One region of the Erysipelothrix piscisicarius genome, then DNA from elsewhere that is predicted to be linked to it. Evidence: predicted binding sites of a transcription regulator. Region 1 holds the regulator's gene; each other region holds the start of a gene.
The links. Region 1 encodes HrcA, which represses chaperone genes, less so after heat shock. Its sites were predicted from a motif close to TTTTAGCACTNNNNNNNNNNNAGTGCTAAAA; they were not measured.
Positions count from the first base shown of each region.

Region 1 (11,160 bases):
TTTTTCAGTTAAATTTTCGTAGTTCATGCAATTCACCTCCATTTTAGCAATTAACTACTTAGAGTGCTAATATTTAATTTAAAGAAAAGTGACGTGTGTCACTTGAACGCTTTTTTAAAGCGGTCAAAGACACTATCACCTTTTACTTCTGTTTCTTTTAACGCTTCTAAATGTTCACGTTGTTGACGTGATAATTTAGTTGGAACTTCTAATTTAACTTCAACATATTGGTCTCCCATACGTCCTGATCGAAGGTCTTTAACCCCTTTTTCACGAAGTCTAAATTTAGTATTAGGTTGTGTACCTGCAGGTATTGTTAATTTAACATCACCATGCACAGTTGGTACTTCAATCTCCGTACCCAATGTGGCATCGATTACTGATAAAGGAATGTTAATATAGATGTCATTCCCCTCACGTCTGAAGTGCTTATGTGTTCCAACTACAATCTCGATAAAGAGATCGCCGTTTGGTCCACCATTGGCGCCGCGCTCACCCTTACCAGAAACACGTAATTGTTGTCCGGTAACGATGCCCGCAGGAATTTTAATATCCACTTCGACACGCTTTGTATTATATCCTTTACCATGACACTCGCCACATCGTTTTGTAATTGTTTTACCAGTACCACCACAGTCTGGACATGTTGCTTGAGATTGGAACACACCAAAAGGTGTACGTTGTTGCGTTACCGTTTGCCCCGTTCCACCACAACGTGAACATGTCTTGATATCATCTTTGCTGTGTGCACCCGAACCATGACACGATGTACATTCTTCATCGACATTTAAAGTCACGGATTTGTTGGCACCAAACACAGCCTCCATAAAGTCAATTCGCATACTCATAAAGCGATCTTGACCCTTCATAGGTCCATTAGGATTACGACGTTGGCCTCCGCCTCCGCCGCCGAAGAATGAACTAAAGATATCACCGAAATCATCAAATCCACCGCTAAAGCCGCCTCCAAACCCGCCGGCTCCTTGATCAAAGGCAGCATGGCCAAACTGATCATAGTTCGCACGTTTTTGAGAATCACTAAGGACTTCATAGGCTTCTTGGACTTCTTTAAATTTAGCTTCAGCACCATCCTCTTTGTTAATATCAGGATGGTACTTCTTCGCTAACTGGCGATAGGCTTTCTTAATTTCTGCATCTGTGGCAGATTTACTTACTCCAAGTATTTCATAAAAATCTCTTTTATCTGCCATATCTACCTCCGAAAGTTTTTAAACTAGTTTTTTTCTTCAAATTCAGCGTCAACAACTGTTTCATCACTTGACGAAGCATCTGCTTCAGCTTGACCTGCTTGTTGTTCATACATTGCTTGTGACATTGCTTGAGCTGCTTGTTCTAATTGATCAAGTTTTCTTTTAATGTTTCAAAATCATTGTTATCCATTGCTGTTTGCAATTCATCACGTAATTTTGTAACTTCTTCTTTTTGAGCATCATCCACAGGTGAATCTTCACTTGCTAAGGACTCATCAATTTGATGAATGAATTGTTCTGCACGGTTTTTAAGCTCTGCTTCTTCTTTTAATCGTAAATCTTCGGAAGCATTTTCTTCAGCTTCTCGAACCATGCGTTCGATTTCTTCATCACTTAATCCTGAGCTGTTTGAAATTGTAATGGATTGTTTTTTGTTTGTTCCCTTATCCATTGCTGAAACGTTTACGATACCATTTACGTCAATATCGAATGTAACTTCAATTTGAGGAATACCTCGTTTTGCAGGAGCAATACCATCTAATTTAAATAAACCAAGTGATTTATTGTCTTTAGCCATTGGACGTTCCCCTTGTAAGACGTTAATGTCTACAGCGGGTTGATTATCTGCTGCTGTTGAGAATACTTGTGATTTTGATGTTGGGATTGTTGTATTACGTTCAATAAGAACGGTCATCACACCACCCATTGTTTCAATACCTAATGATAATGGTGTAACGTCAAGAAGTAACACATCTTTAACATCTCCTGAAATAACACCACCTTGAATTGCGGCACCCATTGCAACAACTTCATCAGGGTTAACAGATTTATTTGGTTCTTTTCCTAATTCATTTTTAACAGCTTCAACCACAGCTGGAATACGTGTTGATCCACCAACAAGCAATACTTGATGAATATCATTTTTAGTAAGTCCAGCATCTTTTAGTGCTTGACGAACTGGAACCATTGTACGTTCAACAAGGCTCTTTGTCATTTCTTCAAACTTAGCACGTGATAATGTTGTTTCCAAGTGTAATGGACCATTTTCGCCTGCTGAGATAAATGGTAATGAAATTGAAGCATTTACAGTTGAAGATAAATCTTTCTTCGCTTTTTCTGCTGCTTCTTTTAGACGTTGCATAGCCATTTTGTCGGATGATAAATCAATACCATTTTCTTTTTTGAAAATATCGACTAAATAATCAACAACGATGTGGTCAAAGTCATCTCCACCTAATTTGTTATCTCCAGCAGTTGATAATACTTCAAATGTACCATCTGCTAATTCAAGAATGGAAACGTCGAAGGTACCACCACCAAGGTCAAATACTAATACTTTTTCTTCATCTTTATCTGTTTTATCGATTCCAAATGCAAGCGCAGCCGCAGTTGGTTCGTTAATAATACGTTCTACTTCTAAACCTGCAATCTTCCCAGCATCTTTTGTTGCTTGACGTTGTGCGTCATTAAAGTATGCAGGTACGGTAATTACAGCCTTTGTAACTTTTTCACCAAGATAATCTTCTGCATAGCTCTTCATATAGCCTAAGATCATTGCTGAGATTTCTTCTGGTGTATACTCTTTTCCTTCAAGTGTAACTTTTTCGCCTGTACCAATTAAACGTTTAACTGATACTGCGGAGTTAGGGTTTGTTACAACTTGACGTTTCGCTGCATCCCCAACAATACGCTCACCATTTTTAAAGCTGACTACAGAAGGTGTTGTACGATTTCCTTCTGGGTTTGTAATTACTTTTGCTTCTCCACCGTCCATTACGGAAACAGCTGAGTTTGTTGTTCCTAAATCAATACCAATAACTTTACTCATAATATATATATCCTCCTATTGACTCACTTTTACAAGACTCGCACGTAGAATGCGATCTTTTAACATATATCCTTTTTGGAATTCTTCAATAACTATATTGGATTCAACACCTTCTTTTTCCCCTGTCATCATTGCTTGATGAATATTTGGATCAAAGGGTTGGTTCAATGCATTAATCGGTTCAACACCTTCTGCTTTAAGCGATGCCATTAACTGATCGTAAATCATTTGTACACCATCTCGTAAAGCCTCATCAGTTGTTTCTTGTTTTAATGCACGTTCCAAATTATCTAACACAGGCAACACATCTGCTGCAAATCCTTGAATACGGTATTTACGCAGTTGATCATGCTCGCGTTGCAGACGTTTTTTTAAATTTTCTGTATCTGCTAACATTTTAAAATAGTCGTTTTTTAACGTTTCAATTTCTTTTCGTAAGGCTTCATTCTCATCAATTGCTTCATCATTTTCAGAAGTATCATTTACTGAGTCTGAAGTTTCAATTTCTTCGCTGTTTGTTGATTCAAGTACTGTTTCATCTTGAACTTCTTCATGCAATTCTTCAGCGGTTTTATTCGTCTTGCTCATCATTGCCACCTTTCCCATACACCGTTTCGATCATCTCCGAAACATAATCCATCAACGAGACAACGCGACTGTATTCCATTCGACTTGGTCCCACAATCATCAACTTATGCTCATGATTATCGAGTAAATTAAACGAACTGGATACAACGGCCATATCATCAACCCAAACAATTTCACTTTGATCGCCTTTTTTAAGACTCAAGTGATTTTGTCCTGTGGATAAGTTACGCCACATTTCACTGTTTTCGAGCATATCCATCATTTCACGAAGTTTCTCTATGTTTGAGAATTCTGGCTGGTATAACATATTTCGTTCACCGCTTAAATAGACTTCGTCTTGAGCAAATTTAATAAATGCTCCTACAAACGCTTCAAAGAGTACCTCATATTTTTCAATTCGTCTTGATAAAATTGGTCTTAAACTTTCCATCTTATCAACAACTTCTGAAAGTGCTGTACCTTTTAATCGTTCATTTAATATTGAAGTACACGCCTCAAGGTCATTCACATCGACTTTACTATCAAAATTAAAAATTCGATGCTCTGCATGCCCTGACTCTGTAACGAACACGGCCATTGCATTAAATTCGCTCAATGGAATTAATTGAACACTTTTCAGTGTTTCATTCATCGCACTGGGACCTAATACAACCGTGGTTAGATTCGTCATCTGTGATAAAATATCACAGCTTTGTCGAATCGCTTCATCAATACCGAGTCGTCGATCGGAGAAAATTTGAGCAATCGCGGTTTCAATCCCGTAATTCTCTTCTTCATCCATGAGGTGTTCTACATAGAATCGATACCCTTTTGTTGAAGGAATGCGTCCACTGGACGTATGTGTCTTTTCCAGTAGTCCTATTTTTTCTAAATCTGACATCTCATTTCGTATTGTCGCAGACGAGTATGATAAGTTATATTTATCGATTAACGTCTTCGAACCCACTGGTTCAGCAGTGTTAATAAACTCTTTAACAATCGCCTTAAATATCTCTATTTTGCGTGGCGTCAACATATTATTCTCGCCTCCTAAACACTCTATTCTTTGTGTCTAGTATTATTCTACACCACGAGTTTAGCACTGTCAACCTTTAAGTGCTAAAAAAATAAAAAAGGACCTAATTGTCCTTTTTGTAGTATCGTACTTTACTTATACCATACTCCTTAACGCAGTCTAGATAAAACCCGTCAATCACATCCGGCAAATCATAGTTCTTATCCGTCTCACAAATTATTAAGCCATCCTCTGCAACCAAACTACGCTTAATAATGATTTTGATAATTTCAAGGGTATGTTCGTATCGATATGGAGGGTCAAGGAAAACAAACTCGAAAAATCCAGATACCGTCTCCAATAATTTCATTGAGTCGCCTTTTTTAAGTTGGACACATCCTTCAAGATCAAAAGTCTTGATGTTATCTCGAATAACGTTATAAGCACGCACATCTTTCTCAAAAACAACTGCATGTTCGATGCCTCGACTGATTGATTCAAGAGCCATAGCTCCCGATCCCCCAAAGACATCTAACATTTTTCCTTCATTAAAAAATGGCCCAATCCGATTAAAAATTGCTGCGCGAACTTTATCGGTCGTCGGGCGCGTTGTATCTCCCTTTAACGTCTTAATTGGTCGCGAACCAAATGTTCCTGCTACAACTCTCATTACACTACCTCTGTTAAGCGTTTCAAATTCTCTTTGCGTTTCATTTCTTCTTGTTTTATGCGTAATTGATCTTTACGTTTGATATTAATAATTCCCATTTCATAACGTGAAATGACATTTTGTGTTAACCCGATCGCCAACATAATCGCCATACGACTGGATCCCCCTTTAGAGATAAACAGAAGTGGTACTCCAGTTAACGGAATCAACGCGGTAATACCTCCGATATTAAAGATAAAGTGAATCATAATATAAGCAACAGTACCCATTAAGATAACTTTATCCGATTCTTGTTTCACTTTGAACGAATACTTAACGAGTTGATACAACATCGTACCATATCCAATTACAATAATTGAGAATCCAATCATGCCTAATTCTTCGATTGTGACAGCGAGAATAAAGTCAGTATGCGCTTCAGGAAGATACCCATATTTGATAAGACTATTTCCATAACCCATCCCAAACATTCCACCTTTAAACATTGCAACCATTCCATTAAAGATTTGGTAGCCACTACCATAGCGGTCCAAGAATGGATTTGAGGACGTTTTAAAACGACCAATCATATAAGGTGGGATATTTAATTTTTCAATAAGACTAATACCAAATGAGGAATCTAAAAAGATCAGTCCAACAATTCCCACACCTGCTAGGATGAACATCCACTTTTGTAATCGCGTTAGTTTATCATGAGATGGAATTAATACACAGATATAAGCAATTCCAAGAATAACAACCGCCGACCCAAGGTCATGCTGTGCTTTCACAACAAAAAGGAAAATCGCAAGAATAATAAAGAACGGCTTCTTTACTAAATCAAATGTGCTTGCCTTCGTCCGTTTATTTCGATCTGCGAGAAACGTCGCAATGGTTAAAATTCCGAAAATCTTTGCAAACTCACTGGGCTGAATGGTCATAATTTTAAGATTAATCCAAGCTTTTGCACCATTAATGGCCGGGAAAACGAGCGTAATCCCCAAAAGACCCACCATTAAGAGTAATATTTTGGCGTAATTCTTTCGAAAATAATTAAGCGAAAATCGCCGCGCAACCATAACCATCATAATATAGGATACAATTACAAAAACAAGCTCCTTAACTGCGACTAAGACTAATGACTTGGCTGTACTTCCTGATGTCATACTTCCGGAGATAACCATAAGGACCCCAAAGATATTTAATATTAACGCTGCTGCATGAATTGGGCGGTTATAGCCCATTGGCATTTTAAGTGATATTTTTCTTTTGTTCATGGCTTTATTCTATCATAGATATAATGAAAAATAAGCGAAAGCCTTTCAAAAGAGTAAAATACGATAAACTATGCTTAAAGAGTTTGAATAGACCCACATATAATTCATACTTAAATATTATAATATATGTAGTGTATATTATTTATTTTTATCATGGAATAGAGGAATTTTAAATGCACGATATAAATATGGACACAATTGTCCTAGATCCAAACCCAGTTCTGCGTCAAAAATGCGAACCGGTGTCTTTTCCTTTTTCGGAAGAAGACCGTAATACACTTGAAAACATGTTGCAATATGTTCGTGATTCAAGGGATCCTGAACTTGCTGAAAAGTATAATTTGCAACCAGCAAATGGCATTGCCGCACCTCAAATTGGTGTTGCGAAACAAATGACAGCCCTTGTTGTTGATCTTGAAGATAAGCATGGCAATGTCAAAACCGTTGAATATGCCTTAGTGAATCCTAAGATTGTTTCTCACTCAGTAAAACAATGTGCGCTCAGTTATGGTGAAGGGTGCTTATCCATTCGGAAAGATTATCCTGGCCTCGTACGTCGTAGTCAACGCATCAAAGTTTTAGCGTACGATATGATTACAGACCAACGTATTGAGATTGTCGCAAAAGACATCTTAGCAATTGTTTTACAACATGAAATTGATCATTTAAATGGTGTGCTTTTTTACGATCACATTGATTCAAAGGACCCATGGATGGCTGAAAAAGGACTTAAAATCATAGAATAGGAGATTATATGGACGAAAAAAATATGAAATTAAGAAAAACCGATACCCTAGTCTATGCTTTAGGTGGCTTGGGCGAAGTCGGTAAAAATATGTACTGTATTGAACATGATGATGAAATTATCATTATTGATTGTGGGGTAATGTTCCCCGAAGAAAACTTATTGGGTGTTGATTATGTCATTCAAGACTATGCTCACTTAATTCGCAATCAAAAGAAAGTCAAAGCGCTTGTGATTACACACGGCCATGAAGACCACATCGGTGGAATTCCTTTCTTACTCCAAAAAGTTAATGTTCCTCAAATCTATGCACCTCAATTTGCGAAAGCACAAATTGAGCGCAAGCTTGAAGAACGTAAAATACGAACAAAACATAAGATTCAAGAAATTGATTCAAAATCTACCATTAAAACAAAACATTTTGTTATTGGATTCTTTAATGTCGTTCACTCAATCCCAGATGCTCTTGGTGTTCTTGTAAATACGCCAAATGGTCGTATTGTTTCAACTGGCGATTTCAAATTTGATTTAACACCGGTTGGAAATAATCCTGATTACCAAATCATGTCATATATGGGCGAGATTGGTGTGACCTTATTGATGAGTGACTCAACTAATGCGGAAGTTAGCGGATTTTCCATCAGTGAAAAAGAAGTTGGTCGCGAAATTAAACGCATTTTCAATAAAACGGAAGGACGCATCATTATCGCAACGTTTGCCTCAAATGTTTATCGCGTTCAACAAATTATTGAAGCAGCTATTGCGGATGGCCGCAAAATTGCAATCTTTGGTCGTTCCATGGATAACGTTGTAAATATTGCTCGTAAACTTGGACATATCGATGCTGCTGATAAACATTTCGTTAATGCGCATCAATTAAACAAATTACCTGCAGATCAAGCCTGTATTATTTGTACAGGAAGCCAAGGTGAACCACTCGCTGCTCTAAGCCGTATTGCGAATGGAACACACCGTCAAATCAGCATTATGCCTGGCGATACTGTTGTATTTTCTTCAAGCCCAATTCCTGGAAATGCTACCAGTGTTTCCCATGTTGTAAACCAATTGACACGTGCAGGGGCAAATGTTCTCACGAACTCACCTCTAAATTCAATTCATACAACAGGTCATGCTTCAAAGAAGAACAAACACTGATGCTTCAATTAATCAAACCAAAATTCTTTATGCCAATGCACGGTGAATACAAGATGCTAAAAGCACACCGTCAAACAGCAATCGAAACGGGTGTTGATCCAGATAACATCTTTATTTGTTCAAATGGTGATGTCGTTGCCCTTCGTGACGGTGTTGCGTTTATGAGCGATACACGTATTCAAGCAGACGATATTTATGTTGATGGCAATGATTCCAGCGGTTTATCCACAGCTGTTCTTAAAGATCGTAAGATTTTATCCGACAGCGGTCTTGTTTCAGTCGTTGTTACCATCGATTCACGTCAAAATAAAATTTTATGTAAACCAACGATTGTGACACGTGGATTTGTATTTATTAAAGAAAATCAAACATTACTCAAAGAAGCTGAGCTTGTTGTCTATGAAGCGTTAAAAAAACGCATGACAAAAAAAGTTACCTTCGGGGAAATCAAAAACACAATCCGTGGTTCGCTTGAGCCATTCTTATACAAACATACACAACGTAACCCACTTGTTATTCCTGTAATCTTAAATCAAAAAACAGCAATGGCACCGGTTAAAGGTGAATCAAAAAAAGAAAACACGACTCAAGAAGCGAAACCTGTAAAAAAACAGAAAAAAAATAACAACAAACCCAATCACGAACCGAAACAACAAAAGGATGCTAAAAAACCAAAATCACCAAAAGTACCAAAACCTCAACAACCGCGTAAAGCATGAGTAAAAAAAAGTTAGCGGTTTTACTGGGGTTAATCGCAATTACGTCATCTCTAATCTATTTAGAAATGACACATTTTGCACCCCAGCGTGTTAAGTTGCGTATTGAAATGGTGGAATCAACACGCATTCCTGCATCCTTTAACAATCTTTCGATTGGATTTTTATCCGATGTGTACAGTCATGATGATAATCTCGATAAGGCCTTAAAAGAACTTGATTCGTTTAAGCCAGATATGATTATTTTTGGTGGTAATCTATTTAAAGCAGCACCGTCAGAAAAAGAACAAACTGAAATGATTGAAAAACTAAGTAAGTTGAATGCGAAACTTGGTAAGTATGCGGTATTGGGTGAAAATGATATCCGTAAAGCAAACGAAGTAACACAGGCTGTGTTAACGAAAAGTGGATTCAAACTTATTTCAAATACTAAAATTGATGTTCATAACTTTACCAATGAATCGATTCAACTCGTTGGAATCGATGCAAACAATGACATCAACAAAGAAACTGAGTTCCCTTACCCTTCAACATCCGAAGACATCTTCAACATTACCATTGCCAATAATCCGGATAATATTAAAGAGTTCGATGATACTGAAGTCGATCTGATGCTCTCTGGAAAAACCATGGGTGGTTACATTCGTTTACCACTCATTGGATCGATTACCGAGTCCTCAGATTATATTAATAAACGTCAAACGGTTGATGAAACAACCCTCATCATCTCTTCAGGAATTGGTTTAAAAGAACCTGAAATGCGCCTTTTATCAAATCCTGATGTAATGATTGTTATTTTAAAAAGCCCAGAAGCATAGGGCTTTTTTTTTGGAGGTATTATGAATCATAAAGAACAATCTCATAAATGGATGCAACAATTCCTCAACAATGACGCTGTTGTTGTTGATATGACCTGTGGTAATGGCTATGATACACAATTTCTTGCGTCACAAGCAGGTCATGTATATGCAATTGATATTCAAGAAGAAGCGATCGAAAGTGCAAAAAAACTGAATCAAGGATCCACGAATATAACCTATATTCATTCCGATCACAGTCGTGTCAATTTCAAAGAAAAAGCACCCTTTACAGGTGCTATCTACAATCTTGGATACTTGCCTCGAAGCGATAAGTCGATCATCACAACATCACATACGACGGTCGCTTCCCTCAAAATTATTATACCTTTGCTGACTGATTTTTTAGTTATCGCTTGTTATTTAAAACATGAAGGCGGTTATGAAGAGTATGTGGCTGTTCGTGATTATATCGTCTCAACCCACTTGCCTTATGAGACCTTAGAATATGAAACACCGCTTAGTCCCATTACATTTCTTGTTGATCTAAGAAATAACGCATCATAACCCGCTCTCGTGCATGAACCAGCTCATTAACCCCTTCTTGAGGCTGATTGAGTGTTTCAAGCCACATTTCAGGGAAACACCAAATAACATCGTCAAATAACTGTTCTTCAAGACGCGTTCGAGCTGAATGCGTCATTTTTGTAATGTAACAGACAAAATAATTATGCACCGTTGTGCGATTTAATAAATTATAGACGTCCACAATACTTGCGAGATATGAAATTGAATCAACTTCATATCCCAGTTCCTCATGAATTTCGCGATGAACCGCTTGAACCATCGACTCACCAACTTCAATGCCACCACCGGGTGATTCGTAGTGATTTCGTTTACCAAATAAATCCTGGCCTTTAATCAAAATCATCGCACACTGTCCCAATTCATTCATGACAAAACAACGAACGGTATTACGAACATGACAGATATTAGCCTCTTTAAATTGATCATCCTCGAGATATTTAACGATCATTTGAAACCTCCTTGTAATAGAAAAAGACGCTGCGCCTTTCAATGAAGTTGTTGAATCACACAAATATCTTGGGGGTAAAGAATATTTGGTGTCCAACCGGTCATCACTGACCATGTAGAATAATACGCTCTTGGTCATTTATTGTCAAGGATATAACCAAAATT
Region 1 is NZ_CP034234.1:1,390,825-1,401,984, forward strand. Features, by position in the region: gene EEI45_RS06915 (ATP-dependent Clp protease ATP-binding subunit) at 1-27, opposite strand, end outside; gene dnaJ (molecular chaperone DnaJ) at 99-1,211, opposite strand; partial or broken gene dnaK (molecular chaperone DnaK) at 1,235-3,039, opposite strand; gene grpE (nucleotide exchange factor GrpE) at 3,055-3,627, opposite strand; gene hrcA (heat-inducible transcriptional repressor HrcA) at 3,611-4,642, opposite strand; gene rsmD (16S rRNA (guanine(966)-N(2))-methyltransferase RsmD) at 4,746-5,291, opposite strand; gene EEI45_RS06945 (FtsW/RodA/SpoVE family cell cycle protein) at 5,291-6,547, opposite strand; gene def (peptide deformylase) at 6,721-7,293, shown strand; partial or broken gene rnjA (ribonuclease J1) at 7,302-9,166, shown strand; gene EEI45_RS06960 (metallophosphoesterase) at 9,163-9,981, shown strand; gene EEI45_RS06965 (class I SAM-dependent methyltransferase) at 10,003-10,527, shown strand; gene EEI45_RS06970 (NUDIX domain-containing protein) at 10,490-10,996, opposite strand.

Region 2 (11,160 bases), 620 kb from region 1:
CTCGGACTTCCACGAATTGGATTATTCATTTACAAAATTTCCTTCTATTTTTTTATCGAATATAATTGACGATTATTCTATACATTTACAGAACATGATGAAAAATGTATAATTGTGTAAAGGCTTACAGAACATGACGTTTACAAGTTTGACAAAAGGGGAAAATCATGGAAACATTCTTTAGCATATATAAATTAGATATAGAATTTATATGGAAAGAGATAATTGGGAATAAATTAGAGAGAGTTAATTTGAACACTTTATGCGAATCAGTAATTAGAATTGTAAAATCAAAAGCGTTATCCGACACATATAATAATGATAATGTAATTGAAGATGAAAATGGTTCTGATTATCTGCTTCTATATACGAAGAAGAGCACCCCATCGAGGTTGGAGGCGGTAGAAAGTAATTTTCCGGAAATAGAATTAAATAGAAGAAACCTCGTTAATAAAAGTACCTCGTTCTTAATGTTATCGATAATTGGGGATAGTGTATATGCTACAACTGGAGGTTATGCAAGTTCTTATGTGAAGTATTTTATAATCCGAAATTTCGGATTAAACCTACTTACCAAGTTGTTTGAAGGAACTGATTCAGTGATACAGGAGTTAACAGAAAAACATATGGTTGGTGGTAGACAATCTTTCTCTGCAATAAACAGGGAATATACTGATTTTGAAAATGAAAAAGACTATTCAACTATTTTTAGAAAAATTGGAGCTAGAGCTAGTTTTAGTTTAAGTAAGAGATTGGATTTACTCGATAGTGACAGCAATGAGGATAGTTATAAACAATATAATATTATTTCTACAGATGCGCTCAATATTAGAAAAAGAATGACAGTATCTGAATATAAAAAAGTATTAAATATAATTGATGAAATATATGAGCCAGAGTCTAAATTTGCATTAAGCTACTTTGTATCATTGAGTAATTTTGGTGTATCCGCAACCAAAGCACTAGACTATATGTGTAACAAGATTTTAGATAACCCGGAAGATATTGAAGATATTCAGATAGTCGGGGATAATCATTTTGATTATTTGGGAGCAGAAAAGTGGGCAGTTTTTAATGATGATAATTTAGTTGATGAAAAAAATGATTCTGCTTTTACTTTTAAAGAGATATTTGACCTTTTTAAAGACAGGTATACAAGAGAAGAATTATCGCTAAATGCAATAAAAACATTTATGAAAAAATGGACCATTTCAGCTTATGGTAATGAACAAAAGATAGTTTTAGATAAGGAAAGAATTTTAGATTTAATTGATTTCAATTTTACGCATATTTTTGATCTTGATGGAGAAAAGTATGGTGTTGATAAAGCGTTGAATAGAGAATTGACTGTATATCTGAATTCTGGATCTTGGTATGTTCTGGATATTAATTATACCCGTTTTATCGATGAATCATTTACTGAATTAAATAACAAATATCGTGAAGAGGCAGAAAAATTATATTTAAAGTTTGACTTAAATAGGATATGCAGTAATGAAAGTGAATATAATGCATCATTTCTAAATGGAAATGCAGTTGAAAATGTTATTTGCGCTGATCAGATATACTTATCAAATATTGAAATTTGTGATCTATTAATCTTTGATGATGACGAAACATATCTTGTGTGTAATAAAAAGGAACCCTCAGGATCAGGTAGTAGAGATTTGCTTAATCAGATTCATTCATCTGTAAAAATGATCCAAAATCAACCAAAAAGACTAAGAGAATATTACAATCAATTAATTACTAAAGGTCGTTTGTCTCAAGATTATATTACTGAGGATGATTTTTGCAGGAAGATTTCTCAAGGAGTTTTTGTAAGTGCATATGTTTGTAGAGAACTAACAACTGATAATGAATCAATGTATGCTAAACTGTTGTCGGTACAGACATCAAACTTACTCTTTAAAGAGGGGAAAAAATTGATAGTAACTAGCCCAATAAGGTATATTTAGCCTTTGATAACTTAAATGAGTGATATCAAAAACTTTGAAATTTAGAAGAACAATGAGAACAAGAGGGGAGGATTTTCATTATGGAATTTTTGTTTAATAGTCGCGGGGAGCATATTGCAAACTTTGTTAATGGTCAACTACATGCTCCAAGTGGACGAAATGTGGGACATTATCTGTCTGAAGAAAAAATTTTCATTAATATGTCTGGACATTATTTAGGAGAAATTATATATGAAAACCGCTTAATGTATAAATTTAATTTACCGTATAGGTCGGTAAATTTTGGTAATTTTGGTAATTTTGGTAATTACGGAAATGTTGGTAATTATGGTAATCCAGGTAATTATGGTTCAATTGGTTTAATTAGTGGATACCGAAATATAGAACTTTAATGACTTAGTATGGATTCAATAGTTATTTAAAAATAATTAGTGATGTCAAAATGATGTCAAAAACTTTGAGAACTAAGAGATACATGAGATTTATGAGAAGTAAGACTTCATAATAGCCTTTAAAATGGGTCATTTGAGAATAACGACAAGCTTTAAGTCGTTGAGTGGGAATAGTTTTAAACCTTATGAAACGCCCTATTTAATAGGGCGTTTTTTAATTTCTTGCGATATGTAGCAACCTTTTGCAACCTATAGCTTTTATATAAGTGAATAAAGGTTAAATTTTATGCATTTTTTACATGTTTTCTTTTAGTAAATTTGTAAGAGTATCTGCAACCTGAACCGGCTACAATGTAATAGACAAATCTGTTAGTTAGTATAAAATAACAGAAAGAGGATATTATCATGGAAAAAAGAACAAGAAGAAAATTTACTGATGAATTTAAAACACAAATTGTGAAATTGTATCAAGGTGGAAGATCTGCAGGTGACCTTGCGCGCGATTACGATTTGAATGAACAGCTGGTGTACCGATGGGGAAAACAACAGACTACATCAGGATCTTTCAAAGCTGCTGTTAATAGAACTGACGAAGAAAATTAACTTATAAAGCTTCGAAAAGAAAACCAATAGTTAAAAATGGGAAATGACATTTTAAAGCAATCAGCGCTGATTATGGGACGAAAATAGAGATTATACGTAAGAATTCGGATAAATATTCAATTTCTTCAATGTGTAAATATCTAAATGTAGCAAGAAGAGCGATCTATTCATACAGGCCAAAGACAAAAGAAATCGATCAATTTGAAGATGAAGTTATTGATGTATTTTATAAGAGTCATTCGGTATATGGCAGTCGTAAAATTAGAGCTGACCTTCGAAGAAAAGGAATGAATACATCACGACGCAGGATATCAAGAATTATTAGAAAACATGAACTGGTGTCAGTTTATACTAAAAAGAAGTATAAAAATCATTCATCTGATGTCAACGAATCAAAAACTGAAAATTTAGTAAACCGAGATTTCAATGATAGAAGTAAGTTGCAGGTTGTTGTTGTCAGTGATTTGACTTATGTAAGAGTTGGGAATAACTGGAATTATATTTACATACTTTAAGACCTTCATGCGAGAGAAATAATTGGATCAATTTGTGGTGAAAGGAAAACGCCATCTCTTGTCTTGGATGCCTTTACGAAAGTAGACGGAAATCTATCTAATATAAAATATTTTCATACCGATAGAGGTTCAGAGTCCAAGAATTACAGCATTGATGAAATGCTTGGAGCATTTGAGATTACACGATCACTTAGTGCGAGGAGTACACCTTATGACAGTACAGTAGCGGAAGCCACATTCAAGATTATTAAAACCGAGTTTGTAAGGAAGCGATCATTTGAGAGTCTCGAGGAGTTAAAGGAAGAATTATCAACATACATTTATTGGTTCAATCACAAACGCATTCACTCGACTCTGGGTTATTTGAGCCCAGTCGAATACCAACAAAGACTAACTAGTGATTTTGTCTAAAAAAGTGTTACGATACCAACATATAAATTATTTATTATATATATTGATATGATAATATTAAATAGGGGGCTGCTATGAGGCTAAAAAAAATTCGTGAGTCAAGAGGATTCACTCAAGATCACATTGCGAGAAAACTTTGTGTTACAAGGCAAGCAATATCTAGGTGGAAAAATGAAAAAACACAACCAGATATACAATCTCTAGCCAAATTATCAGAGATATATAATTGTTCTATCGATGAGTTAGTGAAAGATGATACAGAAAATTTTATAGAAAGAATATCAGGAACAACAGATGTTTTCAATAAATTTATTACATGGGTTCCTATCATAGGAATAATCTATTTAATCTATTTCTTGATAGATGTTGAGATTCAGGTTAGTGATAAAATAAAGAAAATAATAATAATTAGAATTTCTATTAGTGTCATAATTGTTATGTTATTGTTAATTATTTATATAATTTTTTTTAAATAACTCAACTAGAAAATTAGGAAAGAAACACATTGTTGCTATTCAGGCACAGGTGTTTCTTTCTTTTTTATTGGACATAATGAATAATTTGTTCATAGGTTACTGAATTTGAAAAAAATGTTCTTTTAATAAAGTGAACAATGTTTTAAAAGATTAGAGTATTATTTTGTTCTAAGGAAAATGTGTCATGAAATCGTTCAAATTATTATAGATTTTCGAATAATATTGACAAGAAAATATTGGATATACTAAATCAGTAACTTGTAGTCAAATTCATATAAGAAGGAGGTGGTAAAGAATGAATTATTGAAGAATAAAATTAGAATTGAACATAAATTTAAAGCGTGTTTCCTATAGAGTCCGAACATAAATGAGAAATTATCGATGCTATTGTCAAATATAATATTATAGAGTAGTCCAATTAAACCTAAAAAGATTGATATATAGTTAACACGGCTGTTAGGGTAGAACGCGTGAATATATTTCTTAATTAGAACTTGATTGGAATATAGTTTGAAAATAGGAGGACACCGCTCTTAATAACATGAAGTTTAAAATTGCAAAAAACATTCCTATAATCTTCTTTTGATTTAGGAAACATAAAGTAAACCAGATATAGCTTAAGTCAACTATTGTTAAGCGGTTTCGGATTTAAGAAGAAATAAAGATAGTTTTTTATACGCAAAAAATTAATTGAGCGCAACAAAAATTTATGGTCTTATGAAATTTATTTTAATACGTAAAAAGAAAAAGAGAGAAAAATGAAAAAATTATTACTTGGATTTCTTGCGTTTACAATGACTTTAGGTATTCTAAATTATGGTACTTCAATTGGTGTATCTGCAGAGGAGAAAATTAATTCAGAAACCGAGTGTCTTGCGGTAGGTGATGATATTGCAAACAATGAAGGCTCAACATTTGTCGAGTCTAAATTATTAGATAATCTAGATATTGATCGATTAATTCACCAGACTGCTCAAGCAGTTGATAATTTAATGTCATCAGTTTTTGTAACTGATATGGACGGAAATCTAATATCAGTTGATGTAGATGAGTTAGAATTGAAATATGGTGTATCAGCAGAATCAATAGAACTTAAGAGAATTTTAAACCAAAGAAATACAACTTTACGATCTGACGTTATGAGTCTAGGTTTAGGATACCACTCTGGTAGATTTGCAAGTTGTTTTATAAAACAAATAGCTCGAAGTTTTGGCGTCTCATCCGCTATTTTTGTAGGTAAAGGTGAGCTTATCAATCTAGTTGGAAAAAATCATATTATCGAGCTGTTCAAAAAATGGCGCAAATAGCTGTAAATAAATTGGGAAAAAAAGCGGCGTTAAAACTCGTAAAGTTTGCCACTCCTGCTGGATGGTCGTTATCCGCAGGTAAAGTTGCTCTTTGGACTTACAGATGCACCGTTGAGTACGAACAATGGGCCTAACAATTCTAATGACACTTCAATGAATCGAAATCAATCATAATACTTAAAAAATAGTATTTCGTTAAGATTATTGATTAAAGATAACTTAATAAGATACTCTATTTACAGAGTAATTATCAATTATTAGAGTATCATTGCTTATATTAGAGGTGATTTTAGAGGAGGTAAATTAGTGAATAACAGTACAAAGTATACACTTTCATTTGTTCTTATTTTTTTAGGGTTAGCTATCGCTATTTTTGGAGGCAGTACCTTAGGCAGTTTTATAATTACAGATATAATCATTCATAAAATGTTAAATGTACAAGGTAATTTGGGGACATTGGATTTAGTTGTACGAATCACTTTGATAGTGGTTGGCTTCTTTATTTCTGGAATTGGTGCTGTTTTATTTAGAAAATTAAACAAGAATAAATGATAATCTAAGTTAGTTTGATTAACACATGTATAGTACGAACTTGAGAAAGTGGTGCTGTTGAAATTTGAAAATAGAGAAAGGAAGCCTGTTATGGGCTTCCTTTTGATTTGTTAATACATTGGCGGCATTTCAGGAGTGATTTGTTTCTCTTCAACTGACGATGCAACTGCAGCTTCTGTTGTTAGGAATAGGGATGCAATCGATGCAGCGTTAAGTAATGCATTGCGTGTTACGCGTGTAGGATCAAGGATTCCTGATTCTTGAAGGTTTTCCCATTGTCCTGATTTTGCGTTAAATCCAATATTCAACTCTGATTCAAGTTGTTTTGTAACGATTTCATCTCCATCAAATCCAGCATTTTCAGCTATTTGCCATAATGGTTTTAGGATTGATTCAAAGACGGTCTTAATACCTCTATTTTCATCTTGATTTTCTGAACTAAGGTTATCTTTTAAATCCATGTAGGCGCGAGTAAGGGCATATCCACCACCAAGCACGACACCTTCTGCAACCGCAGCTTTGGTTGCGTTGAGTGCATCTTCAATGCGTAGCTTTTTCTCTTTCATTTCGGATTCAGTTGCTGCTCCAACTTTAATCACAGCAACACCATTTGTAAGTTTCGCAAGACGTTCCTCAAGTTTTTTCTTATCAAAGTCGCTGCTTACATTGTTTATTTGAGAACGAATTTCGCTTGCACGTTCTTCAATGGCCTCTTTGGTTCCTGCTCCACCAATTAAGGTTGTTTCGTCCTTGCGGATGACTACTTTTGAAGCCGTTCCAAGTTGTTCGATTTCAGTTTCTTTGATGTTCATTCCAAGTTCTTTACTGATGAATGTAGCGCCTGTCGCAATCGCAATGTCTTCAAGCATCATTTTTTGATTGTCTCCAAATCCTGGTGCTTTTGTTGCAGCTACATTGAAGGTTCCACGGAGTTTATTGACTACAAGTGTTGAGACAACATCATTGTCAATATCCTCAGCAATAATAAAGAATGGTTTATTTTGTTGAACAATTTGTTCTAAGAGGGGAAGGATTTCTTGGATTGTTGAGATTTTATGATCTGTAACCAAGATATAAGGGTTTTCCATCTCAATTTCCATGGTCTCACGATCTGAAACCATATAAGGTGAAATATAACCTTTGTCATATTGAAGTCCTTCCACAACTTCTAATTCAGTCTCAAATGTATTGGATTCATCTACTGTAATGACACCATCATTTCCAACTTTCTTCATTGCTTCCGCAATGATTGCTCCGATTTCTTCGCTACCAGCACTGATTGAGGCAACGTTTGCGATATCGCTGCTTGTCTCAATTTTACTGCTGTTTTCAAGCAGGTAGTCAGCAATTGCCCGCGATGCTTTTTCAATACCAAGACGCATTAATACGGGATTTGCGCCACGATCAACATGCACTAATCCTTTATGAATCATTTCCTGTGCAAGTAATGTAGCGGTTGTTGTTCCATCTCCAGACACATCATTAGTCTTATTGGACACTTCATAAAGCAACTTTGCCCCCATGTTTTCAAAAGGGTTTTTAAGTTCAATTTCTTTAGCGATGGTTACACCGTCATTTGTGATAAGCGGTGAACCAAAACTACGCTCTAAGACAACATTACGTCCCTTAGGACCGAGCGTTACACTTACCGCATTAGCAAGTGTGTCCATTCCTTTTAAGAGTAAATCTCTTGAGTTTTGTCCATAACGTACATCTTTAGCCATTATTTATCATCCTCCACAATTGCAAGTACATCTTTCATGTCGATAATTAAATAATCTTTGTTTTGATAAGTTACATCTGTTGTTGCATATTTTTTATAGATGACACAATCCCCAACCTTTACATCCATGGGAAGTGTATTACCTTCTTTATCTTTCGTTCCATTTCCTACAGCAACAACGCGTGCCATAGAAGGTTTCTCTTTGGATTCCGGCAATAAGATTCCGCTTGCAGTAGCGGACTCTGCAAGAATCTCTTCTAACAAAATGCGGTCATACAATGGTTTAATCATGATGCGTTTCCTCCTTTATTTCGACCTCTGGCCCTCTATTGTTACGAGTGCCAACACCTATATTCTAGGATTGACTTCAAATTTTGTCAATCCCCATTTGTTAAATTATCAGGTCTCTTTACAAAGTAATCGTGAAAGATTGCAATGTAATCATATTGACTTGAAAATTATTAAACAAAGAATAAAATCAAAGTGAAAGGGGGGATATTTTGCGACGAAGTGTTAAGAACACAGTATCGACAATGCTGTTATTTGGACTGATGATTCTCTGCGCACAGGCAACCGCACTCGCCAAAGTAGGTTGGGAAAATGTCGGTTGGTCAGGCGCAAATTTTTTGTCGAAGGCATGTAACTCAAAAACTACCGTTTTTGATGAACCCAAATATTCATATATGTCGGCGACAGCAAAAATAGGATCAAAGCAAACTAAAAAACATGCTTACAGTCCAAGTCCATATACATCGGTTCATGCAGTTGCTTTTTCAGGATATAACGAAACGTGCTATACCTGGGGTAACGCATACTAATCGATGGAACTCCCTAATACACTAGGGAGTTATTATAAGGGGTGTTAAATATGAATAAAAAAAATTATTGACAATTTATCATGTGCTTTTATCACTGTATATGATTGTATGTACTTCGTTCTTTTTCAATCAATATGGTGATATAGCGAAAAATAATGTTTCCAACTTATCGAATCTCATTTATTTCATCAAAGACAATTTGTTCTTATTGGTTTTATTTTCGATTGTACTCATTTCAATTGTTTTGAATCTCTTTTATGTTTCAGAATATTGGATTTTTGTATCTAGAGAAATACTTAAAATTAAGCGTATTGTAGGTTTTACTTATTCAGAAATACTACGCTCTTTCACCTTAGATTATATGGTGCAACTCGTCGCAACGTTTATCTTCTCATCACTTCTGTCAGTCCCTTTTTTGAACTATTTTAAATTGCCGATTGGAATGCCGATTATCATAGCGGGAACGATCATGATTCTTGTGATGGGGTTGATCATCAATATTTGATTTTGGCGATGTTTAAGGGCATATAGGAAAAATAAAAGTGTTGGTCTTAATATCACCAAGAAAGTGGGTTTAGTATTTCAATTCTCGACCTCTTTGATGTTGTTGTTTGTATCGCTCATTCTTTTTGAGGATTTAAACCGGAAAGTATCACCTTATAAAAACTATGCTCAATTAGATTCAGCTTGGTCCGTGTCTGCTAAGTATCCGGAATCGCTTCAAGAAACCATGAAAATTGAAGAAAATCCTGAGCTCTATCGTGGTGATATCCTCAATAAACTCGCTACCACCTACGAAAAATACCACGATCATCTGATTGTGTTCTATCTTGATTCCCACTCATCAAATACACTTGGAAATCTTATATTCCTAAACGAAACGGCCTTAAAACTTAATAACATAAATACAGAATCCGTGAAACGGTATCAGAATACCGATACGATCCCAATCATTACAAGTAACTCCCGATACACTGTAGGGGATCAAATTCAATCAGAAGGGTTAAACTATGTCATTGCGGAAGTTGTTGAAAAGCCATTTACATTCCTTGGTCCCAGCGACTATACTGAACTCTCGTCTAAGGACTACCAAATTGCCTATTTTGATATCACAAATATTAATCAACATCTCCAATTAACCAACAGTAATTTTATAGATGAACTCTTTTTTATGAATCTTTCAGAAGATGAGGTGGAACGCATCAGGAATGATTTAAATGAACCGACATTTAAGTACCAAGTATCATCGATTAAGAGCACTCAAGAAGGATTCTATCATCAGAAAATATTGATGTTGGCGAGTTATTTCGGTGTGGGAATGATTAATATGATTTTTAGCTTATTTGGCTTGATTTGCGCGGTGTTTGTAGATATTCATTATCGCTCTCTAGATTTTGCTTTATATCAAGTTGTGGGATACTCGAAACAATATCTTATCCGTTCATATCTCAAATCGATATTTTGGCTTATCTTTATATCGACGTTGATTGGAATTGCTACGATGCACATTACCCTCGATTTAACGTGGACTGTGCTTGGCATTGGTATTTCAATCTTAATCGTACTCGTTACGCTATTAAGTCAATTTATCACAAAACGCATTACCGCAATTCAAATTTTAAATATTATTGGAGGAGAAAATGTCTGATACAATTTATACCATTAAATCACTTTCAAAAACGTATGGCGATCATGACGCGAAGGTACATGCTCTAAATAATGTAAATATTGAGATTAAACGCGGTGATTTTGTTGCCGTAACGGGATTATCTGGTTCTGGAAAAACGACATTTCTCAATACCCTTGCTGGTTTAATTGAAGATGCACAGGGAAGTGTCTTGTTTGAAGGGAAAAACATCCTTGATTGGAATGATGCTTTACGTGCTAACTATCGCAATCAATCCATTGGATACATTATGCAAAACTTTGGTTTAATTCCAACGATGACGGTGATGCAAAATGTATTACTGCCCGTAAAACGAATTCGAAAAGAACATCAAGAAAAAGCACGACAATTACTTGAAATGTTAAATATCAAAGATAAAAGGAATGCATATCCACATCAACTATCAGGGGGGCAAAAACAACGCGTCGCTATCGCAAGAGCACTGATTCAAAGTCCTAAGGTTATCCTTGCAGATGAACCTACAGGTGCATTGGATGTTGAGAATGCGCAGATGGTTATGCGTATTCTTAAAGCGATTCATGAACAAGGTGTCACCATCATTCTTGTTACCCATGCACAATCACTTGCAGTTACATGTCCAACCCAACTGATATTTCAAGATGGTTATCTCAAAGAAGTCCTTAAAACGTAAAAAGCCAAGTTTCCTTGGCTTTTTTCATTTAAAACATACTTTTAATGGTTCCTTCGGTTGCCGCTTTCACTGCGACACCTAAGAGTG
Region 2 is NZ_CP034234.1:775,487-786,646, forward strand. Features, by position in the region: gene EEI45_RS03800 (TIGR04141 family sporadically distributed protein) at 168-1,958, shown strand; gene EEI45_RS03805 (hypothetical protein) at 2,039-2,350, shown strand; partial or broken gene EEI45_RS03810 (IS3 family transposase) at 2,750-3,879, shown strand; gene EEI45_RS03815 (helix-turn-helix domain-containing protein) at 3,954-4,355, shown strand; gene EEI45_RS03820 (hypothetical protein) at 5,114-5,662, shown strand; gene EEI45_RS03825 (hypothetical protein) at 5,969-6,214, shown strand; gene groL (chaperonin GroEL) at 6,325-7,938, opposite strand; gene EEI45_RS03835 (co-chaperone GroES) at 7,938-8,228, opposite strand; gene EEI45_RS03840 (hypothetical protein) at 8,438-8,755, shown strand; gene EEI45_RS09135 (hypothetical protein) at 8,823-9,260, shown strand; gene EEI45_RS03845 (ABC transporter permease family protein) at 9,324-10,403, shown strand; gene EEI45_RS03850 (ABC transporter ATP-binding protein) at 10,396-11,073, shown strand; gene EEI45_RS03855 (hypothetical protein) at 11,102-11,160, opposite strand, start outside.
Region 2: EEI45_RS03835 (co-chaperone GroES) is a predicted target of HrcA. The motif match lies at 8,254-8,284, and genes of this name have one in related genera.

Region 3 (11,160 bases), 110 kb from region 1:
AGAAACACTTTCCAGAAATAGATAGACTTGAAATTGATCACGTACGCGTAGGAACACGCGCAGTGAGTTCGGATTTTAGTCCTTTCTACGGGGAAGTAGAGGGTGAACCGGGTGTATATCAAGCAAGTGGATTGGGGTCATCAGGACTGACTACTGGGGTTGCTATAGGTTTTAAAATTGCACAAAGTATTATTAAAAGTGATAAACTATAAATAAATATGGGGGAATAAATATATGGAACTAGCAGTATTACTCAAAGGTAGTTTAGAAACATCATATTTAGATAACACGCTCTTATCAAATGAAAAACTACTAACAAACTTACTAATAAATGATTATAGACGTGGTGAAAAAGTTTTAACGTCAATTCAAAAAGAACTTTTAAGTTGCCATGAATTTAAGATAACCGTTGCATTTGTAACTGAAGGGGGTTTAAGCATCCTTGCTAATCAAATGTTGCATTGCATAGAACATAATATTAAAGGAAAAATAATAACCTCATCCTATCTGTTTTTTAATAGTCCATGTGTTTTTAGAAAACTACTTTCATATCCGAATCTAGAAGTTCGGGTACATGAGCATAAACCCCTCCATTCAAAAGGTTATATTTTCCATCATGAAGGATATTCTAATCTAATTGTAGGGAGTTCAAACCTAACGCAAGGTGCATTAACAACAAATAACGAGTGGAATATCAAGTTGAGTTCACTTGAAGATGGAAAAATATATAGGGATTCTATTGATGAATTTGATTACTTATGGAATAATTCTACTCATCTATCCAACACATGGATCGACGCATATGAGAAAAAGTACTATGTGCATCAACAGATTAAAGAGCAAATAGAAGATTTAAATCAATTATCTGAGACAATAAAGACAAATCAGATGCAAAGTGAAGCGTTAGAAAATCTTCGACAGTTAAGAATATCTGGTGCATCTAGAGCACTTGTGATTTCAGCTACTGGTACGGGAAAAACATTTTTGGCGGCTTTTGACGTTAAAGCAATGAAACCTAAGAGAATGTTGTTTATCATTCACAGACAACAAGTAGCAAGAGATGCTATGGATACATTTAAATCGATCATTGATGATAGAACGATGGGTTTATATACCGGAAATTATAAGGACGATCAGTTTGATTATTTGTTTACGACCATTCAGACGATTTCAAAACCACAAACACTCAAGAATTTTAAGGTAGATGATTTCGACTATATTGTCATTGATGAAGCGCATCGTTCCGCAGCGAATACGTATATCAATGTTATGGAATACTTTAAACCTAAGTTTATTTTAGGAATGACCGCAACGCCAGAGCGAGGTGATTCTTTAAATATTTTTGAGTTGTTTGACTATAATATTGCATATGAAATACGTCTTCAAAAGGCTCTCGAAGAGAATATGTTAGTGCCATTCCATTATTTTGGTATTACAGATTTGAAAATCGATGGAGAAATTATTAATGATCATAGCCGGTTTGGGCAATTGGTTTCAGATGACCGTATCGAGCATATTTTAAAGTATACAAAGTACTATGGACATTGTGGTAATAAGCTTAAAGGACTGATGTTTTGTAGCACAAATGATGAGGCATCTGAATTGTCAAAAAAATTGAATATGCGGGGACTCAGAACTATTTCACTTTCTGGAAAAAATTCCCAACAAGAGCGAGAAAATGCGATCATACGTCTCACTTCTGATGATGGCGATCTAGATTATATTTTAACGGTAGATATTTTTAACGAGGGAATTGATATTCCGGAGATCAATCAGATCGTAATGCTTCGTTCGACGGAGTCAGCGATTGTATTTATACAACAACTTGGTCGAGGTCTTCGATTATCAAAAAATAAAGACTATGTTGTTGTAATTGATTTTTTATCGGTAATTATTCTAATAACTATATGATTCCAATAGCGTTATCAGGAAATCAAAGCTATTCTAAGGATGAAATTAAGAAGTATCTAATTGGTGGAAAGAGCACGATTCCAGGCAGTTCAACAGTCGAATTTGATAAAACTGCATTGACCCAAATCTATAAAACAATTGATAGTACAAACTTTTCGGCGACGAAGCATTTGCGGTTAGAATATAATAACTTAAAGTATAGACTCGGGAGAGTTCCGGCACTACAAGAATTTATTACTGAAAAATCGATAGATCCTCAATTATTTATCAAATCGTCTCTATATGGAAACTATTACACGTTCCTTAAGAAAATTGATAAGACATACGAAGGAATACTTTCCGATTATGAAATTGGAATCTTAACCATGTTATCAAAGGAAATATCATCTGGAAAAAGAGATACTGAATTAAGAGTTCTCGAGAAAATATTAAATAAGGGAACCATAAATGACAAGATGGTTCGAGATGTTTGCAGGAGTGAACTTGAGTATGATTCTACGATAAATATGTTGCAGTTAGGTTTTGTGAAGTCTGATCTATTTATGAAGTATGGTGCCAAGCCAATCATTATTGAAAAAAACAATAATTGGTCTTTGAATGCTGAATTAAGATCCTCAGAAAATCTGGGTACCCTATTCTTTCACTTAAGAGGGATTATCGATTTGGGTTTAGTTAATTATCGTGAAAAATATATAGAAAGAAATATTGAATCCGGTATGGTTTTATATGAACGATATACACGTAAAGACATGTGTTGGTTATTTAATTGGAAAAAGGATTCATCTGCTGCGGTTTATGGGTATATGGTGAAGAACAATACAATTCCAATTTTTGTTACTTGTCATAAAGACAATAAAATTGATGAATCGATTCGTTATGATGACAAATTCATTGATCAAAATACATTTAGTTGGATGAGCAGAAACAATGTCAGAATTACTGGACCGGAAATTGAAGCGATAAAAAATTTCAAAAAAAATAATACACTTATCTCATTATTCGTAAAAAAAGAAGATTCCGAGCAGGGACAATTTTTCTATTTAGGCGAAATGGAACCGATAAAAATTTCAGAAACTACCATAACAGCCAAAAATAAAGTGTTACCGATTGTAAATGTTATTTTTAAGATGAAAAAGAGCGTTAGACAAGATATTTACTCTTATATTACAGATTTTTAAGCGAAAAAAAACGGAACAATAATTCCGTCTTTTTTTATCGTTTAAATACCACCTTATTCGCTACTTGCACAAAGATTGTTTCCGCAATCTCAGATTGTCCATCCCACATGACAGTGATGATATTTTCGGTGTTGTCAGGGGCTGTTTGGCTAAAGGTCCACTGTGTGTCGCTGTCCTTGTAGATTTTAATTTGTTCATCTTGATTTACGGAGTATCCATAATCGGAAAATTTACCGGTAACGTAGGTAACGATAAATGGATGGTTAATTGATGATTTGTCCGTGATGAGTGTGGGTGTTTGGTGGGTAGCCTGGCATCCAATTAAAACTGCAAACAATAAGAACAGGAGTGTGATTTGATTGCCTTTCCTCATAGATCTCATCCTTTCTTGAGAAAGAATACCATACCAATATGAAAATTAAATATGGGGGTTATGAAATCTGTGTGTTCAAATTTGGTGGAAATTGTGAGCATAAAACTTTTATGAAAATTAGATAAAATAAAGGTGAATATGGACTATATATTCGGCGATTTGTGTTTCTTTACACGCAACATGATATAATACTATAAATGAATAGGGGGTTCTTGTATGATACGTATTGTCCTATGTGACGATGATAATGCTATTATCGAAAAGTATCGTTACTTAATTAAGCGTTATGCAATGTCACGAGGGGTTGAGGTGGAGTTGAGCTCGTTTTCTCGTGGTGAAGATTTAATTTTTGAATTAACGGATCATTATGAAGAACCAGATATAATCTTTCTGGATGTTTTTATGGATGAACTAAATGGTGTAGAGGTTGCGAAGCAAATTCGTGCGATGGGTTATAATTCGCAAATTATTTTTCTAACCTCGTCATCTGATTTTGTTTTTGATGCCTTTGATGTGGGCTCATTCAATTATCTCATAAAGCAGTATACCGATGATACTCGTTTTCGTACCGTATTAGGACAAGCTTTGACACAGATTGATAAACGGTCGGGAGATTTTTTTGATTGTAATTTTGGGGCGGAGTCTCGTCGCATTCCCTTTAAAGATATTTCTCACTTTGAAATATATCGTCGTGTGATGCGTGTCCATTTCAACAAAGATGAATATTTTGATTTTTATGAAACGATGGATCGACTCACTACACGTTTGGCGAATCGAAATTTTGTTCGGGTTCATCGTTCGTACCTGGTTAATTTAAACCATATCGTGCTCTTTAAAAATCAATCGTTACGTCTTGAAAATGGTGAAGAGTTGCCGATTGGAAAAGCTTACCAAAGTGATGTGAAGCAGAGTTTTAATGACTTTGTAGAGAAAAACTGGGATTAGCGCATGATGTACCTGATACTCGCAATTACCTCTACGATTACCTACTATTTCTACACCTATCTGTCTGTATACTTTCTAAAAGATCATGCAGAAATGCGATCTTACGGAAATATCTCACTCGGTATTTGTATGGTAATGAGTTCTATGTTGGTTTTGTTTTCACGACAATTTGTTTTTGAAACTTATATTAGCTATCTCTTTATGCTTTTAGTTATGTTTATTAGTTTTAAGATTATATATAAAATATCAAGCACGTTGGCTGCATATGCGACGGTGCGTCATGTCTTTTACTTCTATACTGTACGTGGTTTTGTATTTGGGATGTATTCACTTCTATCTGGAATCCCAATTCGTCTTATTGCATCGGGATCGATGAGTGATATGATCAGTTTTCAAACCACATGTATTTTTGTCATTATTTTGTTTCTTATGCTCCAACGCTATTCTGTTACGACAGCGCGAATTCAAGCGTTGTTTCGCAATACGGATCAGGTTTTATTTGTGACCGTGACAAAGTTATCTTTGGGATTTTATTTGACCATTGTCGGGTTTGGAAGTCGCTATACTGCCAATGATCAATGGTTTACGTTGATGTATCTTTTTACATGTGTTGTGGTTATGGGGGTTGCGGCAATTGTTGTGGCGAACTCCGTACGGTCATGTGAAGCCTTGGAATACGAAAAGCAAACCGTAGCCCTACAAAAACAATTGGATATGCAAGTAAAGCATTATAAGTCGTATCAAGTGTATACGCAGTCTTTTCGAGAGTTTCGTCACGATTATAAAAATACCTTATCCACCATTAATGCGTTGTTGAGGAAAAATGATTATGAGACGGCGATTCATATTTTGGATGAGATGGGTGTACAAATGTCAGATGGCTTAACTACGCATCCAACTTATTCAAACGATAGTTTGTTGGATGCGATTATGCAGGAGTTCGCGAATACGTGTAATAATGAAGGCATAACCTTTGAGTGTATGCTTTATTGTGATCAAACGGTTGCGTTAACAGAACTCGAGGTCGTTCGTATCTTTACAAATCTGCTTAAAAATGCGCATGAGGCGACGCTTATGCTTCCTGAAGAACAACGGTTTATCAAGGTTAAATCGAAGCTTCGGGATCATTGGATCGATGTGATGATTTCAAATCGTTTTGATGGCAATTATCACGAGAATCTGGAGAGCACAAAAACCACGGATAAAGGTTCTCGTGGTCTTGGATTTAAGATTGTTCGTAAAACCATTGAACAACTTGGTGGGATAGCGAATTGGTCGGTCGATGGCGATGTTTTTAAAGTTGTGATGAATTTTCCTCGCGATCATACAACAGAAGCATAAAAAGAAAACACTTCCTTCGAAGTGGAGTTTTCAAACAAAAGTAGACATTAATAAAAGACTAGAAACCCTTATCCATTTTATATTGGATAGGGGTTTTTATTGGATAGGGGTTTTGTAATTTAAACAGTAAGCAGGTCTTTCAAAATTGAAATAATGTACATATTCTTCGATAAAATTTTCAAAGTTATCTACGGACCAGTATTGATAATCACACGCCATTTCTGCTTTAATCCATCCATTTAATGATTCGATAATTGGATTATCTGTAGGTGTTCCAGCTCGCGACATAGATCTAATTATGTTATAATTTTCATGCGCTTTAGCGAAAGCTTTAGAGTGGTAGACAGCTCCTTGATCTGTGTGAAGAATCGTGGGAGCTGTTTTTTTATTATCCTTAAGTAGCGCAAGGAGATCCTCGAGACACTTGTAGTAAGGCTTAGGATCACCAGTTGTACGCGATAATGCAGAACTGATAATTTCATTGTTAAAGGTATCAACCATTAAAGTCCATTCATAATTAATCCCTTTGTTTCGAATATGTGTCATATCTGAAACAATAATTTCTAAAGGTTTGGTTGCCCTCCATTGATTCTTTATAATATTAGGATAAATTCGACTTTGTGTTCCAGGTTTTTTATAGGAATAGTGTTTAACTTTTGATTTAATATTTAAAAACTTGCAACACTTGTGGATTAAATTATCGGAAAATTCAATCCCTAAATCACTTTGCTTTCTCATGACTGCAGCGATATCATGATAACCATAACTTGGAAAACGGCGATGCCAGTCTTTAATCACAAAGCTAAGAATCGCTCTTTTTTGTTCATAAATATTGAGATCATTCTTATGCTTTAACCACTTGTAATAACCAGATCGGTTCAAATTCATAAATCTAAGAATGAACGTAATCGGATGTTTAAAAGATAAGTCATGTGCTATTTGGAATTCTTGTCTTTTAAAGTAACGAACTCCTTGTTTACACCAACTCCTTTCACCTGGTACCCTTTTTTTAATCGTGCAATCTCAATATCTCGTTTTAGAATTTCGAGTTGAAGTCGTTCGATCTCAGTTAATGATTTACTCGTATGAAGCGCAGAAAAATGATTTCCTGTCTTTTTCTTGTTTTTTAAACCCTCCTTACCATCGCGCATGAATCGATCAATCCAACCATTAATCGTTCCTTTAGGACTTGTGATAGTTTCGCAGCACTTATATGTTCATCAATATGACGTGTAACGACTTTAATACGATCCTCATAAGTCCATTTATTATTTAATCCACCTTTGGGTCTTCCCATCATTAATACCTCCGTTTTATCTCTGATTTTATTATTACACAAAAAAGTAGACAAGTCTTTTTTACTTGTCTACTTTTAGTTTACTACTCCATCCTTCGATACGTTTTTCTTTTGACGGTCAGTACGTGGATAAATCTCCAATCATCTTAACCACTATTTCACTAGGGCGAGAGCTCCCATTGGATCCCATGGTTCAAGCTCAATGACGTGATCACTTTCAAGGGCTGCAAGATAATCTTTCGGTACATATTTCTTGTCGACCATAACTTGGTAGTTGTATTCATCAAACCATTCATCAGTCATGGTGTAATAGCCTTTACGTGCATTACGATCTGTTCCCCAACTGTTTTCAACGTTCCAACGTGTTGGTTTTCCGTTTTCATCCAGATTAACCCCAACGAAAACCATGGCGTGGGTCATCAAACTGTCGCCATAATCAAGACGACCGGATTTATCAAGGTTTAATTCAGTATTAAGAACGCCTTTGAAATCAAAGGCATCTTTAGCCATAATTCCATTTTCACGATCGTGCATTTGCCCAACATCGCATCCAAACCATACTGGTTTTCCATCTTGAAGTTGTGCGATGGCTGCTTCTTTTAAAATTTGACTCGGTGCATTCACATACTTGATGGGATCTGCTTCCTTCACCGTTCCAAGATATTTAACTGTAAATGCTTTTCCATAAGGTTTATCAGCGGTTGGTGCATTGATAATGCTTACTTTATCTTTAAGATTCCATCCAACATATTCATTCATAAACGCTACAGGTGTGATGGTGTCGATTTTTTTATAATTACCATCTTTATCATGATACTCGTAGCTAAAGGTTTCTGGAGGTGTTCCAAGACATAAACATAAAATATGGTAGATTTCATATAACATTTCATCTTTGCTACGTGGTTTTTCAGATTCGCGCAGTTCATAAGCAAATTCGCGCAGTTTTGACGTGATGATTTTGTTCATGAAGGCAGAGTTTGAACTGTGATATGTTTCGGGCATGACTTCTTTCGGTACAACACCATATTTTTCTAAAATTCCTTTAAACATATCCCACTGACCACCATCTTGAATGGGACCAGAGAGTAGATGTTGGATTAAGCGACCATCAGTTGGTTCATCCTTTGTCTCAATAATGCTTTCAAGGAAGTAATTTGCCTTCTCTAATTTATCCCAAAAGAAAGGGTAACTTTCTGAGAATTCAAAGGTATCAACATTAAGACAACCCAGAACATCAGCACGCATTGTGTTTAGTGATGCAAACATCCAACAACGTCCGCTTGCTTTCTGATTGGTACTGTGACCCCCTTTAGCCTGAACAGAAAATGCATCAGGATAACGTGATGAGAGTGTGTGATCGACGGCAGTATCGTGAATGCCGCTGTGTGTCACTGCATTTTCAAGGGTGCGCGCCGTTTTATTATTTTGATATTCCGATTTGAATTCGGATAATAATGATTTTGAAATAGCCATTATAAGACCTCCTATATTAAATTAGGGCCACCTAATTTAATTGGTATTATACTCATGATTAATTATGGTGTCAAGAAAGGTATCCCTAATTATTCACGAATTAGCACTCATGTATTGACAGTGCTAATGAATGTGATATACTAAAGGTGTAATAGCACTCTGTATAAGCGAGTGCTAAAATAGGAGGCGGACATATGAAACAAACAGTTAGACCGACAACACTTTTAGAAAGCTTATTTGGTGATGATTTTATGAATAATGCAGGCTTTGGCACCGGAATTGATATTTATCGTGAATCTGGGAATTATCATGTTGATATTGAGATGCCTGGATTTGAAAAAGAAGATATTGATGTAGAATTTAGTGGTGACATCTTATCTATTAAAGCAGAACATCGCACATCTGAAGAAAAAGAAGAAAAGAATTATTTCTATCGTTCACGAAATCAAAAGAGCGTTAAAAGACAAATTCGCTTTGCGGATGTTGATGCAAATGCCATTGATGCAACTTACGAACGCGGTATCTTATCAATTACTTTACCGACAAAAGTTGAAGAACAGCTTTCGAATAAGATTAGTGTTAAATAAAAAAGAGGGTAATTCCTCTTTTTTTTGATTTGTTAATTTTTGGTGAACAATGCTCACCTTCGTGCGAAGGGTGTTATAATTTATATGGAGTTGATGCAAATGATTACGTTATCTCAACAAATCGAATCTGTAATGATGGAACTTACTGACCGAGGTTTTGAAGCTTTTGTGGTTGGTGGGGTTGTTCGTGATGCGCTTATGGGCCATCGATCATTTGATATTGACTTATGTACTAACGCTTTACCCGAACAACTTCTAAAAATTTATAAAAATTATTCAATTGAACCGATTGGTCACGATTATGGTATTAAGTTTAGGGTGGATGAAGAGCATTTTGAAATTTCTACTATGCGACTTGAGGGTGATTATGAAGATGGCAGACGTCCATCACGCGTCGAGTTTATCAATCATCTCTATGATGATTCATTGCGTCGTGATTTTACGGTCAATGCGCTTTATTATCATCCACGGCATGGTTTGGTTGATTACCATCAGGGTGTTGACGATTTACACAATCGTAAGTTAAGGGTCATTGGCGACCCAAAGGTTCGTTTCGGAGAAGATGTATTGCGTCTTGCACGTTTGTATCGATTTAAATCTGAGCTTGGTTTTGACATCGAGGCGAAAACGTTGCATGCAGCTCAGAATCAGTTGGAGTCGCTTCACCGATTGAAGCTTGTGCAACTTTATCCAGACCTTACGCGATATCTAAATGGGCCCTATTTTGTAGAGACGAGTTTGCTTTGTCCCGAGTTTTTAATGACGGTATTTCCACCGTTAAAGGATACACTCGCGTTTGATCAACAGAATCCATTTCATGAATACACCCTTTACGAGCACACGATTCGTACCGTACAAGGAATTCCCAATCGAATGGATTTAAAGTTGGTTGGATTGTTTCATGATTTAGGAAAGGTCTTTGTGCAAACTGTAGACGATTCTGGAATTGCTCATTATCCCGGTCATGCGCAAGCAAGCGGTGTCATCGCACGTCCTTTCTTTGAAGGGTTTCAATATTCAAAAAAGAAAGTCACATATTTAGAGCGATTGATTCTCGAACACGATTTAAAAATTCAACCCGAGTCGGCACAAATCCAGCAACTTATTCGGGTTCATGGTATCGATTGGGTTCGAGATTTGATGATTGTGAAGCGCGCAGATAACTTGGCAAAAGGATTGGGTGCGCAGTATCAATTACAGCGTTGCACGCATATCAATCATATTATTGATGAAGTTATCAGTCAAAAACGCCCCACATCCATACGAGATCTTGATATCTCGGCATCAGATTTAAAAAAGTTGGGCATTGAAGGAAAAAGGATAAATCAGTATCTCAATCTGTGTTTGGATCGTGTCATCGAAGGAACACTTCCCAATACACAAAAATCACTGTTGAATTGCATCAAGGAGGTTAATGCAGTATGAGTTATATTGAAGTTAAAGATATTACAAAAATATATAAAGTTGGAAATGTTGAAATATCAGCCTGTGCAGGGGTTGATTTTTCGATTAATAAAGGTGAGTTTATTGTCATTGTAGGACCATCTGGTGCAGGAAAGACAACGGTGATGAATATTATTGGAGGGATGGATTCGCCCACTTCCGGTACAGTTACAATTGATGAAAAAGAAATCACTGGAATGAGTGATCGCGAAATGACGGCGTACCGTCGTGACGATGTGGGTTTTGTTTTTCAGTCGTATAATTTAATTCCAAACCTTACAGCGTTAGAGAATGTTGAACTGGCAACCCAAATTTGTAACGATGCAAAAAATCCCCAGATGATTTTAGAACAAGTTGGTCTTGATAAACGGATGGGAAATTTCCCAGCACAAATGTCCGGTGGTGAACAACAACGGGTGGCGATTGCACGAGCGATTGCAAAGAATCCGAAGTTACTTCTTTGTGATGAACCAACCGGTGCACTTGATACAGAAACAGGGCAACAGGTGCTGCGTGTTTTACGTGATTGTTCCGATATTTATAATATGACCGTGGTGATTATTACGCATAATCAAACCATTACACAAATTGCTGATCGCGTTATCGAGATTA
Region 3 is NZ_CP034234.1:1,501,880-1,513,039, reverse strand. Features, by position in the region: gene EEI45_RS07520 (FAD-dependent oxidoreductase) at 1-212, shown strand, start outside; gene EEI45_RS09610 (DEAD/DEAH box helicase family protein) at 235-1,911, shown strand; gene EEI45_RS09605 (DUF3427 domain-containing protein) at 1,908-3,089, shown strand; gene EEI45_RS07505 (hypothetical protein) at 3,124-3,462, opposite strand; gene EEI45_RS07500 (LytR/AlgR family response regulator transcription factor) at 3,679-4,407, shown strand; gene EEI45_RS07495 (sensor histidine kinase) at 4,411-5,748, shown strand; gene EEI45_RS07490 (IS3 family transposase) at 5,845-6,687, opposite strand; gene EEI45_RS07485 (ArsR family transcriptional regulator) at 6,684-6,899, opposite strand; gene EEI45_RS08605 (hypothetical protein) at 6,875-7,048, opposite strand; gene EEI45_RS07480 (C1 family peptidase) at 7,199-8,518, opposite strand; gene EEI45_RS07475 (Hsp20/alpha crystallin family protein) at 8,713-9,105, shown strand; gene EEI45_RS07470 (CCA tRNA nucleotidyltransferase) at 9,205-10,530, shown strand; gene EEI45_RS07465 (ABC transporter ATP-binding protein) at 10,527-11,160, shown strand, end outside.
Region 3: EEI45_RS07475 (Hsp20/alpha crystallin family protein) is a predicted target of HrcA. The motif match lies at 8,617-8,647, and genes of this name have one in related genera.